2 regions of the Variovorax sp. HJSM1_2 genome follow, and region 1 is predicted to be linked to the other one. Evidence: predicted binding sites of a transcription regulator. Region 1 holds the regulator's gene; the other holds the start of a gene.
What was found. Region 1 encodes sigma-54, which starts transcription at its own class of promoters, with help from an activator protein. Its sites were predicted from a motif close to TGGCANGNAANCTGCTTT; they were not measured.
Positions count from the first base shown of each region.

Region 2: the regulator sigma-54 is predicted to act here: its motif matches at 5,182-5,199, upstream of ACFQ95_RS03045 (PEP-CTERM sorting domain-containing protein).

Region 1 is NZ_JBMOXA010000018.1:47,588-54,753, reverse strand. It holds gene ACFQ95_RS18355 (THUMP domain-containing class I SAM-dependent RNA methyltransferase) at 1-815, opposite strand, end outside; gene ACFQ95_RS18350 (RNA polymerase factor sigma-54) at 878-2,473, opposite strand; gene lptB (LPS export ABC transporter ATP-binding protein) at 2,561-3,340, opposite strand; gene lptA (lipopolysaccharide transport periplasmic protein LptA) at 3,337-3,981, opposite strand; gene ACFQ95_RS18335 (thiol:disulfide interchange protein DsbA/DsbL) at 4,088-4,762, opposite strand; gene ACFQ95_RS18330 (SPOR domain-containing protein) at 4,871-5,635, opposite strand; gene argS (arginine--tRNA ligase) at 5,644-7,166, opposite strand, start outside.
Region 2 is NZ_JBMOXA010000002.1:113,605-120,770, forward strand. It holds gene ACFQ95_RS03015 (FdhF/YdeP family oxidoreductase) at 1-616, shown strand, start outside; gene ACFQ95_RS03020 (hypothetical protein) at 626-943, shown strand; gene fdhD (formate dehydrogenase accessory sulfurtransferase FdhD) at 946-1,791, shown strand; gene ACFQ95_RS03030 (SMP-30/gluconolactonase/LRE family protein) at 1,871-2,809, opposite strand; gene ACFQ95_RS03035 (DMT family transporter) at 2,937-3,881, opposite strand; gene ACFQ95_RS03040 (phospholipase D family protein) at 4,214-4,750, shown strand; gene ACFQ95_RS03045 (PEP-CTERM sorting domain-containing protein) at 5,282-6,133, shown strand; gene ACFQ95_RS03050 (PEP-CTERM sorting domain-containing protein) at 6,363-6,941, shown strand; gene ACFQ95_RS03055 (hypothetical protein) at 7,059-7,166, opposite strand, start outside.

The DNA of each region.
Region 1 (7,166 bases):
ATGGCGAAGTCGACCATGCGGTGGGCCACGTCACTGCCAAAAATCTCGGTGCGCGGCTTGTGCTCGGCGGCGCGGGCCTGGCTCAGCAGCGAATCCCATACGTGGGGTTGAAACGGCAGCAGCTTCTCGAATGCAAAGCGGCGTCGGCTGCCTGCGGCAATGTTGCAGGCGATTTGCGCAGCCTCGATGGCAATGGTGCCGCTGCCGCAGCAGGGGTCGTACAGCGGTGTTTCACCATCCCATTCGCTCGCGGCCAGCATGGCGGCGGCCAGGGTTTCCTTGAGCGGCGCTTCGCCCTTGTCTTCGCGCCAGCCACGTTTGAACAGCGGCTCGCCCGAGGTGTCCATGTACAGCGTGGCGCGGTCGGTGGTCAGGTGGGCATAGATGCGCACGCCGGGCCAACGTGTGTCCACATCGGGGCGCACACCGTGTTTGTGGCGGAAACGGTCAGCCACGGCGTCTTTGATCTTCAGCGCCGCAAAATTGAGCGAGGTCAGTGGGCTGTGCTGCGCCGTGACTTCAATCTTGAAGCTTTGTTTGGGCGTGAACCAGATCTCCCAGGCGACCTGGCTGGCCGCTTCGTACAGGTGTTGCTCGTTGCGGTACTCGGTGTTCGACAATTCGATGAGCACACGCTGCGCCAGGCGGCTGTGCAGATTGAGCAGCATGGCATCGCGCCACGAAGCACGCACCAGCACACCGCCACGCAGCACCAGCAGGTCGTCGCCTTGCAGGTTGGTGAGCTGGTGCACCTCTTCGGCGAGAAAGTCTTCAACACCTGCGGCGCAGGGCAAAAATAGCTTGAGCTGGTTCATGGCAAATAGGTTCGCTGTTCGCGGGTTGGGGCAATGCCGTGCGCGCTAGACGCGCATCGACATTAAAGCGCTTTGCGCAGGTTTGTGGGCGCAATACGCAGCGCCTCGCGGTATTTGGCCACCGTGCGGCGGGCACATTCAATACCTTGCTCTTTGAGCATGTCGGAGAGCTGGCTGTCGCTCAGGGGCTTTTTCGGGTCTTCGGACGAGACAAACTGCTTGATCAGCGCGCGCACAGCGGTGCTGGAGGCGTTGCCACCGGTCTCGGTGCCGAGCGACGAGCCAAAGAAGTACTTCAGTTCGAAAGTGCCGTGCGGCGTGGACATGTATTTGGCCGTGGTCACGCGGCTGATGGTGGATTCGTGCAGCCCGAGTTCATCGGCAATTTCACGCAGCACCAGCGGGCGCATGGCCAGCTCACCATGGGTGAAGAAGTTCTTCTGCCGATCAACAATGGCGTTGCTCACGCGCAGTATGGTGTCAAAGCGCTGCTGGATGTTCTTGATGAACCAGCGCGCTTCTTGCAGCCGTTGCTGCAGCGCGGCATTCACCGAGGCATCGCGTCCACCACCTTTGTGCTGTTTCAGCGCGTTGGCATAGATGTCGTGCACCTTCAGGCGCGGCATCACGTCCTGGTTCAGCCGCACCCGGAAATTCGCCTGCGCGCCACGGCCTACCTTGGTCACGATGACGTCGGGTATGACGATGTTGCGCTCCACGTCAACAAAGCGGCGGCCCGGCTTGGGCTCCAGGCTGGCGATCAGGCCCAAGGCGGCTTTGATCACCGTGTCGGAGGTGCGGCACTGGCTGGCCAGGCGCTTCACATCACGCCGGGCCACCAGGTCCATGGGACAGGCGCACATGTTGATGGCGGCGACGCGGATTTGTTCCTGCTCTTCTTCTGCCTCATCATCGGCCAGGGCGCGCAGTTGCAGCGTCAGGCATTCTTCTAGGGTGCGCGCGCCCACGCCTACCGGCTCCAGGCTTTGCAGCAAGCCCAGCGCCATGGTGAAGCGGTGCTGCAGCTCTTCGATTTCTTCGAGCTCGTCGTCTGGCTCGGCCAGGCTTTGGGCCAGCTCTTCGAGGCTGTCTTCCAGGTAGCCGTCTTCGTTCAGCGACTCGATCAGGAAGCGCAGCGCCGCGCGGTCTTCTTCGCTGAGCCGGAGGGCCAGCGCCTGGCGGTGCAGGAACTCGGTGAGCGACATCTGGCTGCGCGCCAGTTCGGTGGCGTCGACTTCGCCGTCACTCTCGTTGTTGTTGGTGCGCGGCGGCGCGTCGCCGCCCCATTCGCTGTCGTCCGGGGCGATTTCCGAGGTGCCGTCGCCTTCCCAGTTCTGGTTGTCGTCCTGGGGGCTCAACGGGCTTTCAGACTCCATCTGGCTGTCTGATCCGGTGTTGTCGGTGCTGCTGGACGTGGTGCTGGTGGCGTATTCGCTTTCGCGGTCTTCGGTGCTGACCTGTGTGTCGGCATGGCTCAGGCCGAATTCTTCGCGCGGCGCCTCGTCAATGCCGACTTCCAGGAACGGGTTGTCGTCGAGCATCTGCTCGACTTCCTGGCTCAGCTCCAGCGTGGACAGCTGCAGCAGGCGAATCGACTGCTGCAGCTGCGGCGTGAGCGCCAAATGCTGCGAAACGCGTAGCGATAAACCTTGTTTCATGCGCGCGCCTCCCGCACCGCCGACAAGGCTGGCGGTAGCAGCAGGCCAAGCTGCGCCCCAAAGCTGTTACGCACGCATTCCATGGGCTTACATCCGGAAATGCTCACCGAGGTAAACCCGGCGCACTTCGGCGTTGTTGACGATTTCAGAGGGCGTTCCTTGTGCCAGCACTTGGCCATCACTGATGATGTAGGCGTGGTCACAAATGCCTAGGGTTTCGCGTACGTTGTGGTCGGTGATGAGCACACCAATGCCGCGCGATTTGAGAAAGCTGATGATGCGCTGGATCTCGATCACCGCGATCGGGTCGATACCGGCAAACGGCTCGTCCAGCAGGATGAAGCGCGGCTGGGTGGCCAGCGCCCGCGCGATTTCCACGCGGCGGCGTTCACCACCCGACAAAGCCAGCGCTGATGAACTGCGCAGATGCTCTACGCGCAAGTCTTGCAGCAGGTCGGTGAGGCGTTGTTCCAGTTCGGCTTTGCTGAAAGGTTTGTCGTCCTCACCGTGCTGCAACTCGAGCACGGCGCGTACGTTTTCTTCTACCGTGAGTTTTCGGAAGATAGAAGCTTCTTGCGGCAAATAACTCAAACCCAGGCGCGAACGGCGGTGGATGGGCATGCCTTCCACCGGCTGGTTGTCGATGAAGATCTGCCCGCTGTCTGCACGCACCAGGCCCACAATCATGTAGAACGAGGTGGTTTTACCGGCGCCGTTGGGGCCGAGCAAACCGACTACCTCACCCTTGCGGACCTTCAAACCCACATCTTTGACCACCTTGCGGCCGCCATAGGCTTTTTGCAGGTGGCGTGCTTCCAGGCAGGACGAATCGTCCACCGGGGATGTGGCGACTTGCGCCGCCGTCACTTGCGCTCCCCGCCGAGCTGCAGGCTGGGGCGCAAGGCCGGTGCCGTCGTGTTGGCGTCTGGCACAGCGGGCGCGGAGGCCGCTGATTTGGGTGTCAACATGGCGCGCACACGCCCGCCAGAGTTAGCGGTGCCCGCGCCGCCCGGCGCGCCAGCCAAGTTGCGTACGCTGCCGTCGACGGTGAACACGCCGGTGGTGTTGTGGTAATTGATTTCGGCACCCGTGGTCTCATCGCTGAGCTTGGTCCCCAAGTAACGACGCATCACCGCGCGGCGCACCAGACGCACGTTGTCGGCCTTGCTGTCGTAGTAGATTTCTTCGGCTTCGCCTTCGATGAACTCATCAACGCCTTCGCGCTTTTGCCGGAAAAACGCCAGCTTGCCGGCCGCTGCGGTAACCACGCCATATTGGTAACCTTCTGGGTCTTGACGTACATCCACCCGCGCGCCGCGCAGGATGATGGTGCCCTTGGTCATGACCACATTGCCGGTGAAGACATTGGTCTGCTTCAGGTCGTCGTAACGCATGGCGTCGGCTTCGACGTTCATGGGCTTGTCTCGGTCCGCCGTTTCGGCGTGCGCAGCCCCGGCCGTGAACGCCAATGCGGCCAGGAGGAGTGCGATGGTGTTGATTTTTTTCATAGAGGCATGAATCTTGCAGATCATTGTAGCGGCGACAACCTCCGCGCCATGAAAAATGCCCGCTGTTGCGGGCATTTAAACGGCAAATTAACGACTCAAGCAGGCATCAAGACTTGGCCGGCCCAGCCTTGCGCTCCTGGGCGACCAGGTAGTCCACGATCGCCAGGGCACGCGGCATGCCTTGCGCCAGCGAACCGTCGGTGTAGAACTTGCCGGCCACGCCCAAGGCGGGCACACCTTCCACCTTGTAGGCTTCTTGCAACTGCGAGGCCTGGCGCACCTTGGCGCTCACGGAGAACGAGTTGTACACCTCGGTGAACTTGGCTTTGTCTATGCCTTGTTTGGCAACCCATTCGATCACGGCGTCGTCGCGGTCGAGTTTTTGGTGGTCGACGTGGATGGCCTGGAACACCTTGCCGTGCATTTGTGGCAACAGGTTCATGGCTTCCAGCGTGTAGAACAGCTTTTGCGGCGGCACGAAGCTGCTCTGGAAGTTGACCGGCACGCGGCGGAAGGCCACATCCTTGGGCAACTGCTTGAGCCAGGACTCCAGCGTAGGCTCGAACGCATTGCAGTGCGGGCAGGCGTACCAGAAGAACTCCACGACCTCGATCTTGCCCTTGCTGGCACCGTCTACGGGCGCCGCGGTTTTCAGCACGTTGTAGTCGGTACCTGCCTTGGGGGCCATGCCCTGTGCTTGTGCCGCACCGAAGGGGGCGAGGGCCAGCGACGAGGCGGCGACTGCCCCAACAGAGGCCAGGGAAAATTCACGACGTTTCATTTACGATCACTCCTTGTGGCCGTTCTGACCAGGGGCGGTTGGAAAAGTTCAGCCACTGCGCAGTGCTTGCGCGAATGGCCTGGGATTTTCGGTTGAAGCCGGTTTGACCTAACGCTGCACGCGCACCAAGGCGCTTTCGTTGCCCAGGTCTTCCAGACGCGTGCGGGCTTTTTCCGCATCGTCTTTTTTGTTGTAGGGCCCCATGCGCACGCGGTAGACGGTGCGACCGGATTGCTCGCGCTCGGTCACTTTGGCCTGCAAGCCGGACATCGCCAGCTTGGCGCGTTGGGCTTCCGCGTCTTCTGGGGTGCGGTAGGCACCGGCTTGCACAAAGTACTCAAACGGATCGGCCGCGTCGTTGTCGGTCTTGGCCGAGGGGGCGGCAGCGGCCGTGGTGGTTGATACGCCTTTGGACTTGGCCCGCGCCAGGTCACCCAGCGGGTCGAAGTTCGGGTCGTTGGCCGGGTTGGGTTTTGTATCGCCCTTCACCGGAGTGGACGCCATCGCTGGCAACGTGGTCACCGGGGAAGGTGCCGCCACTGGCGCAGGTGCGGGTGCAATGCCTGCCACGGCTGGAGCGCCGGGTGTGGCGGGAACCACGGTGCCGGTGGCGGTCGCGGTGGTGGCACCCGCCTCGGCCGTGGCTGGCCGGGCCGGGTTCTTGCCCTGCAGTGGCGTGTTGGGGTCCCAGCTTTTGTTTTTTTGCTGCTCGGCCGCATCGCGCTCGGCGCCAGAGTTGACGCCCTTGCCGGCGACGAAGGGCACCGGCACCTTGGTGACGTAGACGGCCACGGCCAAAGCGGCACCCAGTCCAATCACCAGTCCCAAGATGAACCCGATGGCCGTGCCGCCGCGCTGTTTTTTCTGCTTCATGAAGGTCTTCACATTTTCTTCGGCGCACTCACCCCGAGCACGGCCAAGCCATTGTGCAACACCTGCGCTGTGGCGGCGACCAGGGCCAGGCGTGCCAGTTTCACCTGTTCGTCGTCCACCAGAATGCGCTCGGCATCGTAGTAGCTGTGGTAGCTCGCGGCCAGATCGCGCAGGTAGAAGGTGACGTCGTGCGGCGCAAAGTCGGCACAGGCGCCGGTCAGCATTTCGGGGTAACGCGCGAGTTGCATCATCAGCGCCTGGGCTTGCGGGCTGGTCAACGGCGACAGGTCGACCTTGGCCAGGCTTTCCACTCCAGCGCCGCCTTGTTCCTGCCACGCCGCCAATACCGAGCAAATGCGCGCATGTGCGTACTGCACGTAATAGACCGGGTTGTCGTTGTTCTGCGCCAGGGCCAGGTCGACGTCGAACATGTATTCGGTGTCTGGCTTGCGGCTCAGCAGGAAGAAGCGCACGGCGTCCTTGCTGGTCCAGTCGATCACATCGCGCAGCGTGACGTAGCTGCCGGCACGCTTGGAAATCTTCACTTCTTCGCCGCCGCGCATCACACGCACCATGGTGTGCAGCACGTAGTCGGGGTAGCCTTCGGGAATGCCAACACTGGCGGCTTGCAGGCCGGCGCGCACACGCGCGATGGTGCCGTGGTGGTCGGTGCCCTGGATGTTGACCACGCGGTGGAAGCCGCGCTCCCACTTGGCGATGTGGTAGGCCACGTCAGGCACAAAGTAGGTGTAGCTGCCGTCGGTCTTGCGCATCACACGGTCTTTGTCGTCGCCGTAGTCGGTGGAGCGCAGCCACAGGGCGCCGTCTTGTTCGTAGGTCTTGCCTGCGGCAATCAGCTTGTTGACGGCGGCCTCGACGCGGCCGCTGGTGTAGAGGCTGGACTCGAGGTAGAAGTTGTCGAAGCGCACCTCGAAGGCGCGCAGATCCAGATCCTGCTCGCGGCGCAGGTAGGCCACGGCAAACTCGCGGATCGAATCCATGTCGTTGATGTCGCCGCTGGCGGTGACTTCACGGTCGTCGGCCTTGACAGTCTTCTTGGCCAGGAAGTCGTTGGCGATGTCATTGATGTAGTCGCCGTTGTAGGCGGCGGCTTTTTCGCCGCTAGGCCACTCCGGGTCGCCGGGCTTGAAGCCTTGCGCGCGCAGATGTGTGCTGCTGGCCAAGGTGCCGATCTGCACACCCGCGTCGTTGTAATAAAACTCGCGGTAGACGTTCCATCCCTGGGTTTGGAACAGGTTGCAGATGGCGTCACCCAAAGCCGCTTGTCGGCCGTGGCCCACATGCAACGGGCCGGTGGGGTTGGCCGAGACAAACTCCACCAGCACACGTTCGCCCTTGTCGGGCTGGGTGCCGAAGGCCGTGCCAGCGGTCAGTACTTCGTGCACCACCGCTTGTTTGGCGGCGGGCTTGAGTTTGATGTTGATGAAGCCCGGGCCGGCGATTTCTACCGCATCCACCCACTGCTGAAACGCGGGCGTGGCCAGCAGTTCAGTGCGCAGTTGTTCCCCTA
Region 2 (7,166 bases), on a different contig from region 1:
GCGCAACACCGCCAGCGAACGCGTGTGGAACACCGCCAGCAAGAAGGCGCAGTTTGAAGTGCACGCCGTGCCACTGGATACGCCGTCACATCAAGCGCGTGCACGCGGTCTGGACACCACTGTTTTCACGCTGCTGACCACACGTTCACACGACCAGTACAACACCACCATCTACGGCATGGACGACCGCTACCGTGGGGTGTTCGGCCAACGCCGTGTGGTCTTCATCAATGCCAAGGACATCAAACATCTGGGCATGAAAGACGGCGACTGGGTCGACATCCTCACCGTGTGGAGCGATGGGCCCGAGCCGAGCGCCGGGCAGCCCCAAGCCGGCGAGCGCCCCCTTGGGGGGCAGCGAGGACACGAAGTGCCGAGCGTGGGGGCAAACAATGTTCGGCGTGCCGACAAGTTCAAACTCGTGGCTTACGACATTCCGCGCGGCAACCTCGCGGCGTATTACCCAGAGACGAATCCGCTGGTGCCGCTGTCGTCGGTGGCCTTGAATGCGGGAACACCGACATCGAAGTCGATTCCGGTGGTGTTGGTGCCGCATGGGGAAGTGGGCTCCGGGGCGACGACCCGAACGGTAGAGATGGCAAAGACCCACGCGTAAACTGCGCGTATGGATTTATCGGCACAACCAGCCCTTCCCACACCTTTGCCCGACTGGGCCAATGACGTCTTGTCGCACGCCATTCTGGAAGTGCTGAACGAAACGCCTGGCCCCAAAGGTGTATCCCTGCCACGCATGGGCAAAGCCCTGGGCTTGGGTGTGAGTGTGCTGTTGCGGCGCCTGCACCTGTTGAGCGCCGCGTCCATCGGTGGCCAGCCCGGCCCGGCCTGGGTGCGGGTGGAGCAGCTCGATGAACGCTGGATTGCACACCTGACGGATGCGGGCCGTGCGCAGTGGGTTTTGTGGTCGGCTGAAACCGGTGAATGAACATGCAGCAGAACGCATCCGACCCAGCTACTACGTGTGACGACACACCGCTGCCGCCACCCTTGGTCGCCGCGCCGGTAGAGGTGTTCGCCAATGGCGCTACAGGCCTCACGCGCGACGACAGCATCGCCGCCGAAGTGCCCATCGCGCTGGTGTTCAACGGCATCTCACACGCCGTGATGATGGCCACGCCACAAGACCTTTCCGCCTTCGCACTTGGCTTTGCATTGAGCGAAGGCTTGATCGACAGCATGGCCGATTGCCGTGGCATCGACGTGTTCACTGCCGCAGATGCAGCCAGCTGCGAAGTGCAGTTGGAAATCTCGGCCGCGTGTTTTGCGCGTTTGAAAGAAAAGCGCCGCGCACTCGCCGGCCGTACTGGCTGTGGTGTGTGTGGCATAGACAGCTTGCAGGCCTTGGACTTGCTGCCCGAGCGTGTGGCACGCCAGCCCTGGCTAGACCAATTGGATGTGGCAAGTGTGCTCAAAGCCGTCAACGGCATGCAGCCCTTGCAGCGTCTGAATGCAGAGGCCGGCTCGTTGCACGCCGCAGGCTGGGCATCACCTGGTGGCGAGCTGCTGATGCTGATGGAAGACGTGGGCCGCCACAACGCGCTAGACAAACTCATAGGCCAACTGGCCGAACAGAAACGCTTGGGTGAACCGGGCTTTGTGGTCATGTCCAGCCGCGCCAGTTACGAGCTGGTGCGCAAGTGTGCGCGCATGGGCATCGGGGCCTTGGCGACGGTGTCGGCGCCCACGGCGTTGGCGGTGCAAATCGCGCAGCAGGCGCAGATCCGGCTGTGGGGTTTGTGCCGTGGGACACGGGCGGTGCGCTACACGGCATAAGCGTCGTGTTTCAAATGCCGCGCCCAAAAGTACAAGCACGCAGCGCCGCCGCTCGGTGGCGCTGCAAGTTTGGCCTTGCCTAGCCGCCCGGTGCACCCTGGGTGTTCACATACAAGGCATACAGCGATTGGCCAGCGGCCATGAACAGCCGGTTGCGCGCCACGCCGCCAAAACACACATTGGCGCAGCGCTCGGGCAGGTGGATGTGGCCTATGGCCGTGCCGTCTGGCGCGAAGATACGCACGCCGTTGTGCTCTGGGCTCAGGCCCCAGCCGGCCCACAGGTTGCCGTCCACGTCGCAGCGAAAGCCGTCGGGTGTGGCGTTTGGGTCGCCATCAAAAAATACTTCGTCGCGCGTGAGTTGTGTGCCGTCTTCGCTGAGTTCGAACACTCGGATGCGGCGCGGCACGGTGCCCGACTCCACCACGTACAGGCGGCGTTCGTCGGGCGAAAAACACAGGCCGTTGGGGCGCACCACGGCGCTGGTGACCACCGTGGCCTGGCCCGTGGCTGGGTCCAGGCGGTAGACGTTGGTAGGCAACTCCGGGGTCGCCGGGCTGCCTTCGTAGTGGCCCAGTATGCCGAAGGGCGGGTCGGTGAACCACACCGAGCCATCGGACTTCACCACCACGTCGTTGGGTGAGTTCAGCCGCTTGCCCTCAAAGCGGTCCATCAGCACGGTTTGGGTGCCGTCGTATTCGGTGCGCACCACGCGGCGCTCGCCGTGTTCACAGGTGACCAGGCGGCCTTGCCGGTCGCGGGTGTTGCCGTTGGCGTAGCCCGAGGGCTTGCGAAACTCGCTCACCGCGCCGTTAGCTTCTTCCCACTTCAGCACGCGGTTGTTGGGAATGTCGCTCCACAACACATAACGTCCATCACCAAACCACACCGGCCCCTCAGCCCAGCGGCAGCCATGCGCCAGCCGCTCGATGGCGCTGGGCACGATGTGGTACTTGCGAAAGCGCGGGTCCAGCACTTCGATGGCCGGGTCAGGGTAGGTTTGGCTGGGTTGCCACATGGTGGATGCTCTGAACAAAAACGAAGCGCCCAGTATGCCCGGACCAGCCCTTGAGCGCAGCCGGGATGGCCCGCCATGCAATGTCCGTCGATGCGGCTAAAACGGCGGGGAGTCGGCGGCTTGTGCGTCAGCTGTTGCGCGGCGCCTTGGTCACAAGCCAGATCCCCAGGCTGACCAGCACCAGCGCGATGCCATTGCTGAGCTTGAAGATGGGTTCGTTCAGAAACACCGCAGACAGCGCAACACCGAACACCGGCACCAGGAAGTTGAAGGCGGTGATGGTGCTGACGCGGTTGTATTTGAGCAGCAGGCTCCAGATGGAAATCGACAGCGCCGACAGCAGCACCAGGTAGGCCAGCAGCGACGCCGAGGCGACGGTGAAGTTGTCGATCTTGCCGCCCAGCGCATAACCAATGGCGAGCAGTGCCGATCCACCAAATACCAACTGGTAACCCGTCATGACAAACGGATCCACCCCTTGCGAAACACGCTTGCCGTAGATGCTGGCCGCCGCCAGGATGAACGCCGCCAGCACCACAAAGCCCTCGCCCAGGAGCGTGAAGTCCCAGGCCAGCAGGCCACCCGCGCCGGAACCCAGATTGACCACCATCACGCCCAGAAAGCCGACCAGGCAGCCGACGATCTTGGGGTAGGTCAGCCGATCGTTGTGGTAGATGTAGTGCGCCAGCAGCACGCTGAAGAACGTGCCGGTGGCGTTCATGATGGAGCTTTTGGTGCCGGTGGCATAGGCCAGGCCGACGTAAAAAATGGCGTACTGCAGCGTGGTTTGGCTCAAGCCCAGCAGTGCAAACCGCGCGAGTACACGGCCCGGCACGCCACCTTTCAACTTGCCACTGATGCCAGCATAGGCCAGCAGCGCCAAGCCTGCCAGCACGAAGCGCCAGCCCGCAAACACCAGTTTGGAGGGAATGTCGTGCGGCGCGATGCTGAAGAGCGCGTAACCGCCCTTGATCGCCGGGTACGAGCTACCCCACAAAAAACAGCAGAAGGTGGCGAGCAGGAAGACGATCTTGCGATCTGTGAGAAAAGCCGAAGAGGCGAGTTTGGACATGGCTTTGTGGTGGAAAGCCCGGGTATTGCCGTGCGCCATCATGGGCATGCGTGACCGAGCGAAAGATAAGGAGCCGAAAGAAGCGTGTCGTGGTCAGAAAGACCTGCTGGGGCCCCAAGGGCGCCCAGAGAGATGTCTCGAACGGGTTATATTGGTTATCGATAACATTTTAGGTGCGCAACGATACCGCACCACGGCACTGGGAGACTGGCGTCGCTTGTCAGGCTCTCGCGTAAGCCGTGTGGTCTAGCCCAGTTTTGCGCGCGAACGACGTGGCCTGGAATCTTCTGTGCAAGACTGCGGGCCAGGTTGAAAAAGCTAGGGTTTAAATCATGTTCACATTTCGATGCATCGCTTTGGCGGCGCTGCTCAGCGTGCCATTTCTGGCCCCTGCCGAACCCAGTGTTCAAGTTGGTTTTTCGCCTGAAGGCTCGGCGCAAAAGCTGGTCTTGGAAACGATTGGCAGCGCCCAGCAAAGCATTCAGATGCTGGCCTACGCCTTTCAGGCGCCGGACATCGTGCAGGCACTGGTCGATGCCCAGAAGCGTGGTGTCGAGGTGCGCATCGTTGTCGACAAAAAACGCAACCGAGGCAAAACCAGTCGGGCCGCCATGGACTTCGTGACGCGCAATGGTGTGGCGCTGCGCACCAACGACCATTTCCACATTCACCACGACAAGGTGATCATCGTGGACGGCAGCACGGTCGAGACGGGGTCGTTCAATTTCGCAGCGTCGGCCGAGAAGCTTAACTCCGAGAACGTGGTGGTCATTCGCGACATGCCGGATGTTGCGCGCCAGTATGTGGCGCACTGGCAGTCGCGCTGGGATCTCGGCAAGCCCTATGCCGTGACGGGGCCTGGGCGCTGATGTAACCCACAACTGACGTCGACCGCCGCCTGCAGATTGGCCCCTACCGTGGTGGCGTTTTTGCGGCGAGGGAGACGCACCCAGGCGGCGCATGGCCTTGTCGGGTGATGCTGGCAGCGTCATTGGCTGCAGGGCCGACACTCTCCAGCAGTGGCACGGGCTTGGTTTGGTCTGGTCAAGAAATGGCCAGGTTCTAAGCGGCCAGCTGCAGCGCTCTGGTGGCGAGTTGCGCAGCGCAAACAGGTAGACGCCAAGCTGTGTTTAGGCGTGCCAAATCACGCAAAACTTGATAGCAATGAGAACGCTTCGCCATTAGCACGGGTGCCAATTTTGCGTACAGTGCCAGGAATTTTTACAGCTGCGTTTTTGGGCTCACGAGCGCTCCAATGAAATTCTTTTGAAATCAATGAGTTGAAAAATTTTTGCTGCTGTGGCCCGGTTTATGCCTTGAGTCATTACCAAAACCCACGAGACAAGGTGGCCGCGATGAACTTCCTCAAAGCACTCCGGTGCGTCATTCCTCTTGCAGCCTTGACCGGCTTGCTCCCCTCCACCGCATCAGCGGGCCCAACATTGCCCGCACTGCTGCCCTCCATGCCGTGCAGCGTCGACTCTTTCTCCATCAAGACGATTGAGGTCAGCCCGTTGAATGGGGTTGGCACCATCTATTCCGGCAACCAGAATGCGACCCGTTGTGTAGGCCTCTACAGCGGCAACGACTCGGGCAACCCATTCAACAATCCCAACCCCAACATTGGCCAACTGGGCGACGGCCTGCTGAATGGGCAGGCGGGGGTGCTGAGCCCTACCTGGTTCAACAACCCATCGGCGCCGTCCCCCATGCTCGACCTCGACAACAACGGCAGCTACACCGACCCGGGCTGGATCTACTTGGGCAAAACAGAACGTGGCACCGGTAGCTCTTTTGTCATGGATGCGCATGACAAGCCGCTCAACATCGCCGACATCCTGAACGTCAAGATGAACTGTGTGGGTGACTGCACCCAGGGCACCTGGTCTTTGGAAACCTCGCTCGACATCATCGACCAAGTGCAAGCCGTGCTGGGCCGTAATGCGTTTGACCACCTGGCGTTTGTCATCAAGGCCAGCGACCGGTTTGCGGTCTATGACTTTGACTTCAATCTATTGTCCTCGGGCCTTCCTGGCTTTAACTTCACCACGCCATACTCTTTCACCGGCGAATGGAATACAGACGACTTCCAGAACCCCAATAACAATAATGCGCAGAATTTCTCGCATATCTCGGTGTGGGCACGTGACCCGGTCGGCACGCCGCCCCAACTGCTGCCAGAGCCTGGTTCGCTGCTGTTGCTCTCGCTTGGCTTGGTCGGCCTCGCCTTGGTGCAAAAGCGCAGAGCCTAGGCCCTCCCTCGCCCTTGACCCCAAAGCCCGCCGAAGTGCGGGCTTTTTAACGTGGGTCGCGGCTTTTCACTCTACGCCTCATAAACGCCGTAGTGATTTACCCGTGTTGCGGAATCAATGGCCACAAAAGTGAAAAATATCACCGCGGAACTGCGCACTTTTCGCTCAAATCGAATGGTCTGCATCTTGACCCGATGCGTATCCAAAACATCTCTACGTGATTGCCCGCATGAAAACATCCGCATTTCTTCTGTCTTGTTTGGCCGTGTTCACTCAAGGCGCCATGGCGAACACAGTGACTTCCGACGCGTGTACAGCGGGTGTGCGGGACTTCACCGTCAATGCCACCACTGTGGCGGGCTGCTTGCAAGTGGGCGCGGGCAATATCAACGGCAACAACGACGCGTTCCAGACCAGCCATCCGGGTTGGGTGCTGGCCGACAAATCCGACGCGGCCGGAAATCTCTATGAAGGATGGTTGACGATTACGGGTGTAGGGGGCACGAGTGGCACCTTCAGTATCAACTCTGCGGCCTACAACGTCTTCGACAACCTTGCCATCGGTTTCAAGGTGGGAGAGGGGCAGCTAGACCCTGACTGGGCGGTGTTTGCGTTTGTTGACGGCACGCTTTCTGGGACATGGTCCGTGTCGGGAAAGCAGTCTTTGTCGCACGCCAATCTGTATGGGTTGGGCACGGTGTCCTCGATGCGGGTTGCGGAACTGCCTGAGCCTGGTTCATTCGCCTTGATGGGTTTGGGATTGGCAGGGCTTGCATTCACACGCAAGCGTAAGTTTTGCCGACAGTAGAACTACCAAACGCTGTTTAGCGTACAAAAAGCTGTTGTGGTGTCATGCGGAGTGACACCTTTCTGCATCTTGTCTTGTTGGGGCCGCCGTTTGCCGACTGGTGGCTTTCGACAAAAGCTACAGCAGCGCAAAAAACAATACAGCACTCACAAAAACAAAGCCACATGTGGTGGCGCCTGCGATGAGCAAGACCGTTTGCCTGTCGCTGGCCAGGCTGCGACGCTT